Regions from separate parts of the Sellimonas catena genome, predicted to be linked through region 1. Evidence: a T-box and tRNA genes for the amino acid it is inferred to sense, from the RefSeq annotation. Region 1 holds a T-box; the other holds one or more tRNA genes.
What was found. A T-box is a leader RNA that pairs with one kind of tRNA and senses whether it is charged. The one in region 1 lies ahead of Selli1_RS01520 (valine--tRNA ligase), so its partner is inferred to be a tRNA-Val.
Positions count from the first base shown of each region.

Region 2: it has a tRNA-Val gene. The T-box ahead of Selli1_RS01520 (valine--tRNA ligase) is inferred to sense a tRNA for this amino acid. The anticodon was not compared.

Region 1 is NZ_BSBO01000002.1:50,355-55,680, forward strand. Features, by position in the region: gene Selli1_RS01515 (HAD hydrolase-like protein) at 1-560, shown strand, start outside; T-box leader at 640-885, shown strand; gene Selli1_RS01520 (valine--tRNA ligase) at 940-3,591, shown strand; gene Selli1_RS01525 (LTA synthase family protein) at 3,608-5,326, shown strand, end outside.
Region 2 is NZ_BSBO01000010.1:33,942-39,267, reverse strand. Features, by position in the region: gene Selli1_RS06190 (hypothetical protein) at 1-1,199, opposite strand, end outside; gene Selli1_RS06185 (ABC transporter ATP-binding protein) at 1,192-1,902, opposite strand; tRNA gene Selli1_RS06180 (tRNA-Met) at 2,212-2,285, opposite strand; tRNA gene Selli1_RS06175 (tRNA-Val) at 2,312-2,384, opposite strand; tRNA gene Selli1_RS06170 (tRNA-Met) at 2,392-2,465, opposite strand; tRNA gene Selli1_RS06165 (tRNA-Val) at 2,490-2,562, opposite strand; gene gdhA (NADP-specific glutamate dehydrogenase) at 2,751-4,085, opposite strand; gene Selli1_RS06155 (MarR family winged helix-turn-helix transcriptional regulator) at 4,189-4,653, opposite strand; gene Selli1_RS06150 (phosphoribosylformylglycinamidine synthase) at 4,798-5,326, opposite strand, start outside.

The DNA.
Region 1 (5,326 bases):
GAATTGAAAAGGAACGAAAGGAACTGCTTCCGTTTATCGGGCCTCCGCTTCTCACTTCGTTCCAGAAATACACCGGGCTGAGTGAAACAGAGGCAAGAAAAGCGGTGGAATATTACAGGGAAAATTTCGGAACAAAAGGTGTGTATGAGTACCGTCTGTACGACGGGGTGGAAACCATGCTGCGGGAGCTCAAAGAAGCAGGCCTCCGCATTGTCATGGCCACCTCCAAGCCGGAACATTATGCCGGAATCATTGCCGGAGATGCCGGGATTGAGTCATACTTCACTTACATCTGCGGGGCGACCATGGATGAGAGCAGGCTGACAAAAGAAGATGTCATTGCCTATGCGCTGGAAACGTGCGGAAAAAAACCGGGAGATCCATCGGTTATCATGGTGGGAGACAGGGAACATGACATCCTTGGCGCCAGGACATTCGGACTTGCCTCAGCCGGAGTCCTCTACGGATTCGGAAGCCGGAAGGAGCTGGAGGCGGCCGGAGCGGATATGATTTTTGACTCGGTCGAAGAATTGAAAGAGTTTCTGAAGGGAGAGGCCTAGAACCTTAAGATTCCATGAAAATTCCATGAACTCCTTGACAAATCGGGGGCTGATGACTATGATTATCATAGTTTCATATTTAAAGGTGTTGATAAAGAGGAGTACACACCTGCCCTTGACAGAGAGAATTACCCGCTGGCTGGAAGGTGATTACAAGAAGGAGTTGTGGAAGGTAGCTTTGGAGCCGGATGTCTGAATGTGTCCGATTGAGAGAAAGGACAGTAGGAGATCCCGGAGTAGTTCCCGTTATAGAACGAAGAGATATACATCTGTCAGAGAGGACAGGTGTATAAAAAAGGTGGTACCGCGTTTTGACGCCCTTTACATATGTAAAGGGCGTTTTGTTATTCACAGGAACGCTTGAAATGAGGAGGTAATGATGAGCAGACAGTTGGACAAAACGTACAATCCGAAGGAGATTGAACCGAAGCTTTATGAAAAATGGTGTGAGAATAAGTATTTTCACGCAGAAGTAGACAGGAGCAGAAAGCCGTTTACGACGGTGATGCCGCCGCCGAATATCACAGGAAAGCTGCACATGGGACATGCCCTGGACAATACGCTTCAGGATATCCTGATCCGTTATAAGAGAATGCAGGGATACAATGCCCTCTGGATTCCGGGTACGGACCATGCGGCGATCTCCACCGAAGTTAAGGTGACGAATCAGTTAAAAGAAGAGGGCATCGACAAGAGGGAGCTTGGAAGAGAAGGCTTTCTGGATCGTGTCTGGGAGTGGAAAGAGGAGTATGCAGGGACGATTGAATCCCAGTTAAAGAAACTTGGCGTATCCTGTGACTGGGACAGAGAGCGGTTCACGATGGACGAAGGATGCAGCAGGGCTGTAGAGGAAGTGTTCGTACGCCTTTATGAAAAAGGATATATCTACAAAGGTTCCCGGATCATCAACTGGTGTCCGGTATGCCAGACATCCCTTTCCGATGCGGAAGTAGAGCATGAGGAACAGGCAGGACATTTCTGGCACATCCGTTATCCGATCGTAGGCACGGACAGAAGCCTTGTGATCGCGACGACACGTCCGGAGACGATGCTTGGAGATACTGCGATTGTAGTAAATCCGGAAGATGAACGTTATACCGATATTATTGGAAAGAAAGCGCTTCTGCCGCTTGTAAATAAGGAAATCCCGATCATTGCGGATGCCTATGTAGACAAGGAATTCGGAACCGGTGCCATGAAAGTGACTCCGGCACATGACCCGAACGACTTTGAGATCGGAAAGAGACACGGTCTGGAAGAGATCAACATCATGAATGATGATGCGACGATCAATGAAAACGGCGGCAAGTACGCAGGTATGGGACGCTACGAAGCAAGAGAAGCCATCGTGCAGGATCTGCAAGATCAGGGATATCTGGTAAAAGTGGAAGATTATGCACATAATGTAGGTGTACACGAGAGATGTAAGCAGACGGTCGAGCCGTTAATCAAGCAGCAGTGGTTTGTCAAGATGGAAGAGCTTGCAAAGCCTGCCATCAAAGCGCTGGAAACAGGAGAATTAAAGCTGATTCCGGAGCGTATGAACAAAATATACCTGCAGTGGCTGAACAATATCCGTGACTGGTGTATTTCCAGACAGATCTGGTGGGGACACCGGATTCCGGCATACTACTGCGACGAATGCGGCGAAATGATTGTACAAAGAGGCGGAGCTCCGTCCGTATGTCCGAAATGCGGATGCACGCACTTTACACAGGATGAGGATACACTGGATACCTGGTTCTCCTCCGCGCTGTGGCCGTTCTCTACACTTGGATGGCCGGATCAGACAGAGGAACTGGATTACTTCTATCCGACCGACGTCCTTGTAACCGGATATGACATCATCTTCTTCTGGGTAATCCGTATGGTATTCTCAGGATTTGAGCAGACCGGAAAATGTCCGTTCCACACGGTATTCTTCCACGGCCTGATCCGGGATGACCAGGGAAGAAAGATGAGTAAGTCTCTTGGAAACGGAATCGACCCGCTGGAGATTATCGACGAGTACGGCGCCGATGCACTCCGTCTTACGGTGGTTACAGGAAACGCACCTGGAAACGATATGCGTTTCTATAAAGAAAAAGTAGAAGCAAACCGTAACTTTGCAAACAAAGTATGGAACGCTTCCAGGTTTATCCTGATGAATATGGAAGATAAAGTGATCAGCCGTCCGGATGCCCAGGATCTGACAGCAGCTGACAGGTGGATCCTTTCCAGAGCAAACCGTCTGATCAAAGATGTGACGGAAAACATGGATAAATTTGAACTGGGAATTGCAGTACAGAAAGTATACGACTTTATCTGGGATGAATTCTGTGACTGGTACATCGAGATGGCAAAATACCGTATTTACCATTCCGATGAAAATTATAAGGCAGCCAATGCAGCGCTTTGGACCTTGAAAACGGTTCTTGCGGACGCACTTAAACTTCTGCATCCGTACATGCCGTTTGTGACAGAAGAAATCTACAGTGCCCTTGTTCCGTCAGAAGAATCTCTGATGATGTCTGACTGGCCGGAATACGATGAAGCACTGAACTTCCCGGAGGAAGAAAATATCGTTGATCATGTCAAGGATATTGTAAGGGGTGTAAGAAATGCACGTGCTGAGATGAACGTGCCAAACAGCCGGAAGGCAAAAGTATTTATTGTTTGTGAGAATGAGACACTTTGTGAGGGGTTTGAAACATTAAAAGAATCAGTGAAACCATTGATGAATGCAAGCGATCTCATCATTCAGGGAACGAAAGAGGGAATCTCTGAGGATGCGGTTTCTATTGTAGTTCCGGATGGAGCAGTGTATATGCCGCTTGAGGATCTGATTGATTTTGAACAGGAGAAGGAACGTCTCTTAAAAGAAGAAGAAAAGCTGAAAAAAGAACTTGCCCGTGTAAACGGCATGCTGAACAATGAGAAATTCATGAGTAAGGCGCCGGAGGCAAAGGTCAATGAAGAGCGGGCCAAGCTGGAAAAATATACACAGATGATGGAACAGGTTCAGGAACGTCTTGCATCGATCATGAAATAGCAGACAAGGGGAAATCATGAAGAAAATCCATTTTAAGAAACCGGATATCAAAGGAAAAATAGAGAGACTGCGTCACCTGAGCAGAGAGGATATTAAGAACAATTTGAAAAAAAGAAAAGAACGCCGGCAGCGGATTCTGGAAGAACGCAAAAACAGCGCTTTTTCCAGAAAGATGGCGCCGGTGTACAAGTGGATGAATATTTTTTCCCTTCCGCTTCACGCGGTTTGGGCAATGGTCATCAACCTGATCATTGAAAGTATTTCACGCCATTCTGTTTTCGCGGCATGGAATTATATGGTAGAAACGCCGCTTGTATTTCTTTACAATGCGTTTATGATTTTTGTAACATTTTCAATTGTCTATCTGTTCCGGCGGAGGGTGTTTGTTCGGATTTTGATCAGTGTATTCTGGCTGATGCTTGGAGTTGTAAACGGAGCGATGCTTTTAAAGAGGGTCACGCCGTTTAATGCACAGGACCTGAAGGCACTGACCGAAGGACTGTCCCTGTTTACCAATTATTTTGCTGTCTATGAGCTGATCATTATGGCAGTCGGTGTTGTTGCGGTGATCATATGGGTGATTGCCATGTGGCGCCGGGGCGGACAGTATCAGGGGAAGATGCACAGGTGGCTCGCGCTGGCCGGTGTCGGGATCTGCTGCGGAGCATATGTGGTTTTGACAAATCTTGCGGTTGACCATCGTGTGGTATCGACTTATTTTGGAAATATTGCTTTTGCATATGAAGATTATGGACTTCCGTACTGCTTTTCTGCCAGTCTGTTCAACACGGGAATTGATAAACCGAACGGATACAGTGAAGAGACGATCGATGAGATTAACAAGGACGGAACTTTGACAAAGAGTGAAACAAGTCTGAAAGAAGGCGAGATGCCAAATATTATTTTTGTGCAGCTGGAATCCTTCTTTGATCCGACGGAGGTGGAATTCTACCAGCTCTCCAAGGACCCGATTCCGTTCCTGAGGTCATTGTTTAATGAGTATTCGACCGGATACTTCAAGGTACCGTCTGTCGGTGCGGGAACTGCAAATACAGAGTTTGAGGTATTGACCGGAATGAACATGCGGTATTTCGGACCGGGCGAGTATCCATTTAAGACAAAATTAAAGACGGAAGTCTGCGAAAGTGCGGCAACAGCGCTTTCTGCCCTCGGATACGGAACTCACGGAATACACAATAACGGCGGAAATTTCTACAGCCGTGCGCGGGTGTACAATAATACCGGATTTGATACGTTTACGAGCAAGGAATTTATGAATATCCTTCAGACTACACCGAATAACTGGTCAAAGGATGATATTCTTGTGGAACACATCATGGACGCACTGGATTATGATGAACAGCAGGATTTTGTCTTTACTATCAGTGTGCAGGGGCATGGTGATTATCCGACAGAGAAAGTCATTGAGAATCCGGAGATTACCGTTTCCGGAATGGAAGATGAAGGAAAGCAGAATGCATGGGAATATTATGTAAACCAGATCTATGAAATGGATCAGTTCGCCCGGCACCTTGTGGAAGAGGTGGAAAAAAGAGATGAGCCAAGCGTCATCGTGTTTTACGGAGACCACCTTCCGACCATGGGACTGGAGGCGAAAGATCTGAAGAGCCGGTATCTCTACAATACCAATTACGTGATCTGGGACAACATCGGACTTGAGAAAGAGGACAGAAACATACCGTCCTACCAGATTATGGCAGATGTGTTTGAACGT
Region 2 (5,326 bases), on a different contig from region 1:
GGATTCCGGTAGAAACCGAATTTCAGCATACTTTTATCGCAATTATAAAACATTGCCTTGCAGGCCTTGTCAGCCACCGTCATCATATACATAACAAAAACGAAAATCGGAAGGAAATCCGCAAGGTTTTCTGCTCCCAGATACGCTACTTCCGGCATTCCCACTCTGAACATTACACCTGCGATAAAAAAGCCCACGACTGCCGCCAGACGATAGTACACCGGTCTTAGAATCTGCCTCCTGTGCCTCAGGAAAAACAAAGCATTAAAGTATTCATAGCCGTGAAGCTTTTCCACTCCCGCCATCTTTCTGCTGTCTGCATGCAGATCCTGCTCCCGAATTCCCACAGACTTCTCATTTGCCGCCTGAGTGGATTGATTGACAATGGAAGAAAACAGCCATTGCTCTTCTACCGTCCTGTGGAGTTTCCGGCGGTAACAACGGTATCCTGACAGAATATACCACGCCGAAATCACACCCACAATACAAATCAGAACAAGTAAAACAGGATGAAACAGTCTCTCTGCAGTCAAAAATGGTCCCCACGGCACGAACACAGTATATGCACCGGCAACGGACAGAAAAATAATTGTCCATACCCATCCGGTTTTTCTGGAGAACACAATCCCTTTCCGGTCATACAGCCATACCTGAAACGCCTCGCCCGCAGCACGCATCATCACAATGACAATCCAGAGACATATACCGTCTGCAATACTTCCTCCCGTAAACCAGGAAGCTGTCATGATGCAAATCAGAAAATACAATGCGAACGGGATATAACAGTAAAGAAGATATACCTTTGTATACTTTTCCACATCCATTTTCATGTACCGTATCGCGGTAAATTTCTCTTTCGTTACTTTAAAGACCACACTATCCTGAAGCGGTCCCATAATACAGGACAAAAAGAACAGGATCTGAACCAGACTGTCAAATCTCACTCCACTTTCCGCCGTACCAGCAAAAAGTGCCGGAAGGACAGCAAAAAGAAATATGTAAAGCGCCTTCCCCGCCAGACTGAAAACCTGACCAAGAATTGTAAACAACACCGCAAGCACCATCTTCAGTTCCCGATTCCCATACACACTGTCCGGAACATGCTTCCCGATCACCCACAGTCTCTTCAGATAATACAGGAACGTATTCGTCACAATTGTTGCTTTTAACATAATAATCTGCTGTAATGTTCTAACCATGGCTTTCCTCATCCTTCAATAATTCAATGATCTGTTCTTCAAAATCCTTCTGCTTCAACATCTCATGGTCGATCTGCCTGAGTCTCCCGTCACTTAAAATGACGATCTCATCACAGAGATCCGTCGCAAGCTGCAGAATATGCGTAGAGAAAATGATCACATGATCCTTCTGCATACTGCGCAGAAGACGCTTCATCTCCAGCGCAACAACTACATCCAGTGAAGTCAGCGGCTCATCCAGAAGAATCACCGGCGGCCTTGAGATCATAAAACAAATCATCTGAAGCTTATTCTTCATTCCATGAGAATATCCCTTGATCAGCTTCTTCCTGTCCTCCTGGTCAATCTGCACCAGATCAAAATACGCTTCCGCACTCGTCCCCGGCTCAATCCTGTCCCTGTTAATATCCATAAAAAACCGCACAAACTCTTCACCCGTCAAAAAATCCGGAAGCACCGGCACCGAAAACACATATCCAATCTCATCCGGCATTATCTCCCGCTCGTTTTCTCCGTCCCAGAGCATAGCAGCCCCTGAATCCGGCTGAATCTCATCACTCAGGCAATTAAACAACGTCGTCTTACCAGCTCCATTACGCCCAAGAAGCCCATAAATCTTTCCCTTTTCAAACACAAAGGAACAATCATGCAAAACCACCTTGCTGCCAAAAGATTTCTTCACATTATTTAAACGTAATTCCATATCCTTCCCCTTTTCGTTCGATTTTTTCAATATTATATCTAAAAAGTCTGCCAGATACAACGTAAAAAACCATATTCCAGAAATATTAAGAATTATTGCCAAATTATCGGGGACGTGTTCCGGTGTATCGGAACCTGTCCCCGATGGAAAAAATCTGACAATTTGAGTTTTGCCTTATTTTATGCGGGTTTCGGGGCTTTTTTTGTCATTTACGTCGTGTACCTGTGTATCGGAACACGTCCCCGCCGAAAGTAAAACACAACAAAAAAAGAGACTTTCGTCTCTTTTTTTGTACTTATGAATTTGTAGTAGCGGGAACTGGATTCGAACCAGCGACACTACGGGTATGAACCGTATGCTCTAGCCAACTGAGCTATCCCGCCATATGTTTTGTAATTTTCATAAGAAATGGGACCTATAGGGCTCGAACCTATGACCCTCTGCTTGTAAGGCAGATGCTCTCCCAGCTGAGCTAAGATCCCATATGAATAGCGGGAACTGGATTCGAACCAGCGACACTACGGGTATGAACCGTATGCTCTAGCCAACTGAGCTATCCCGCCATATGTTCGTAATTTCTTACGAAATGGGACCTATAGGGCTCGAACCTATGACCCTCTGCTTGTAAGGCAGATGCTCTCCCAGCTGAGCTAAGATCCCATATATCGCGGGTCGCTTTCGCAACCCGCTTGATTATTATACTATTAACATCTGATAAATGTCAACACTTTTTTTATCTTTTTTGACATAGATTTTTTCACTTTTTTTGATGGTCTTTGCGGCTTTTTCCGTTTCAGACTGTTATAGCAGGATCTCAATGAATCTGCGTCTTTATTTTGCGGAAATTTTTAAACAATTCCCTGAGCTTCCATTGCGGCTGCTACTTTTTCAAATCCGGCAATGTTTGCTCCTACAACATAGTTGCCTTCGCATCCGTATCTCTTTGCTGCGTCTGTTGCGTTGTGGCAGATGTTTACCATGATGTTTTTCAGTTTCGCATCAACTTCTTCAAAAGACCAGCTCAAACGCTCGCTGTTCTGTGACATTTCCAGTGCGGATGTTGCAACACCGCCGGCGTTGGATGCTTTTCCAGGTGCAAAGAGTACGCCATTTGCCTGTAAGTATTCGGTTGCTTCCATTGTAGTCGGCATGTTTGCTCCTTCTGCAACTGCGATACATCCGTTTGCCACAAGCTGTTTTGCATCTTCAAGGTGCAGTTCGTTCTGTGTTGCGCAAGGAAGTGCGATGTCGCATTTTACGGACCATACGCCTGCGCCTTCATGGTATTCGGAGTTCGGACGGTATGTCTTGTACTCGGTCAGTCTTGCGCGTTTTACTTCTTTGATTTCTTTCACTGCATCCAGATCAATGCCTTCTGGATCGTAGATCCATCCGGTAGAATCGCTCATGGTCACGACTTTTGCACCCATCTGTACTGCTTTTTCTGCTGCATAGATCGCAACATTTCCTGCTCCGGAGATGGCAATGACTTTATCTTTCATGTCTTTGCCTGCAAGTTTTAACATTTCTTCCGTGAAGTAAAGCAGTCCGTATCCTGTTGCTTCTGTACGAACAAGGGATCCTCCATAAGTCAGACCCTTTCCTGTGAGCACGCCTTCAAATACGCCGCGGATTCTCTTGTACTGTCCGAACATGTAGCCGATCTCTCTTGCCCCTGTTCCGATGTCTCCGGCCGGCACGTCTGTGTCTGCTCCAATGTATTTGCACAGCTCTGCCATGAAGCTCTGACAGAATGCCATGATCTCTCTGTCGGATTTTCCTTTTGGATCAAAGTCAGATCCGCCTTTTCCTCCGCCGATTGGAAGACCTGTCAGGGAGTTTTTGAAAATCTGCTCAAATCCAAGGAATTTAATAATGCTTAAATTGACAGACGGATGGAGTCTGAGTCCTCCTTTGTATGGTCCGATTGCGCTGTTGAACTGTACCCGGTATGCCTTATTGACATGTACCTGTCCGTTGTCGTCTACCCACGGCACACGGAAGAGCAGCTGTCTTTCTGGCTCTGTCAGTCTTTCCAGAAGCGCTTCTTTTCTGTATTTATCTTCATTTGCCTCAATCACGACACGGAGAGATTCCAGAACTTCTTTGACAGCCTGGTGAAATTCCGGTTCGTTTGGGTTTTTCTTTACTACAAGGTCAATCACTTCATCTACGTATGACATAACATCTTCCTCCTACTTCTTTTCCTAAAAAAGTCTGCATAAACATACATCGCTTTTCTTCTTTAACACTGTAAAGCATTTTCATGTCATTGTCAAGAATTTTTTACCTTGTCTTTTTGGTTCGTTTTTCCTGATTTTCCATTCCCGCGGCCTTCTCATGGGCAGCTTTTGCCAGTATTCGCAGCTGTTCGGAAAACGGCTCCGGATCGATTTCGCTCTCGGCCAGCAGTTCTCCCCACCATTCCGTCAACTTGTCTTTCAGCTTCAGATACAGTTTTTCTCCGCTTTCTGAAAGCGAAATTTCGTATGTTTTTGCATTTCCCGGACGTTTTTCCCTGATTATATATCCACTTTTCTCGAGGCGGCGCATCTCTCTCGTCGCCATTGCCTGATCCATGGCCATGGAATCGCACATCTCTCTCTGGCTGCACTTTGGATTGGCCCCAATATACATGACAAAATAATAGCTGGAATAGCCGATCCCGTACTGCTCCACCAGATGGTGCAGATACTTCTGTGACTGACGGTTTAGAATAGAAATATATTTTCCGATCTTACTGGACGGCATATCTGTCCCTCCCTTAATAAAACCATTAAGCAATTTTACGCTTACATTATAATCATCGTGTTTTCTTCTGTCAAATACTCAAGGGAAACGGAAAGAGGACAAATCCTGCTCTGATCTGTCCTCTTTCTCTATCAATTATATGCCCTATTTGAAATATGCGACGCCGGATTCAAAGATCTTCATATCCTGTTCGCCGTAAATATTGATTGCCACACCATCCGCTCTACGCTCGGAATGTGCCATCTTGCCAAGTACACGTCCGTCCGGGCTTGTGATACCTTCGATCGCGCGGTAGGAACCGTTAACATTCCATTCCTCGTCCATCGTTACATTTCCGTCCAGATCGCAGTACTGTGTCGCTACCTGTCCGTTTGCAAAGAGGGTATTAAGCCATTCTTCATTTGCAACAAAACGTCCCTCCCCGTGGGAAGCCGGGTTTGTATAAACTCCGCCAAGCTCTGCCATCTGAAGCCATGGGGACTTGTTTGTAACTACTTTTGTGTAAACCATCTTGGAAATATGACGTCCAATGGTATTGTATGTCAATGTCGGCGCGTCTTCTGTCTGTCCGACAATCTTGCCGTGCGGAACAAGGCCCAGTTTGATCAGTGTCTGGAATCCGTTACAGATACCAAGCGCAAGACCGTCTCTTTCATTTAAGAGCTTCTCTACT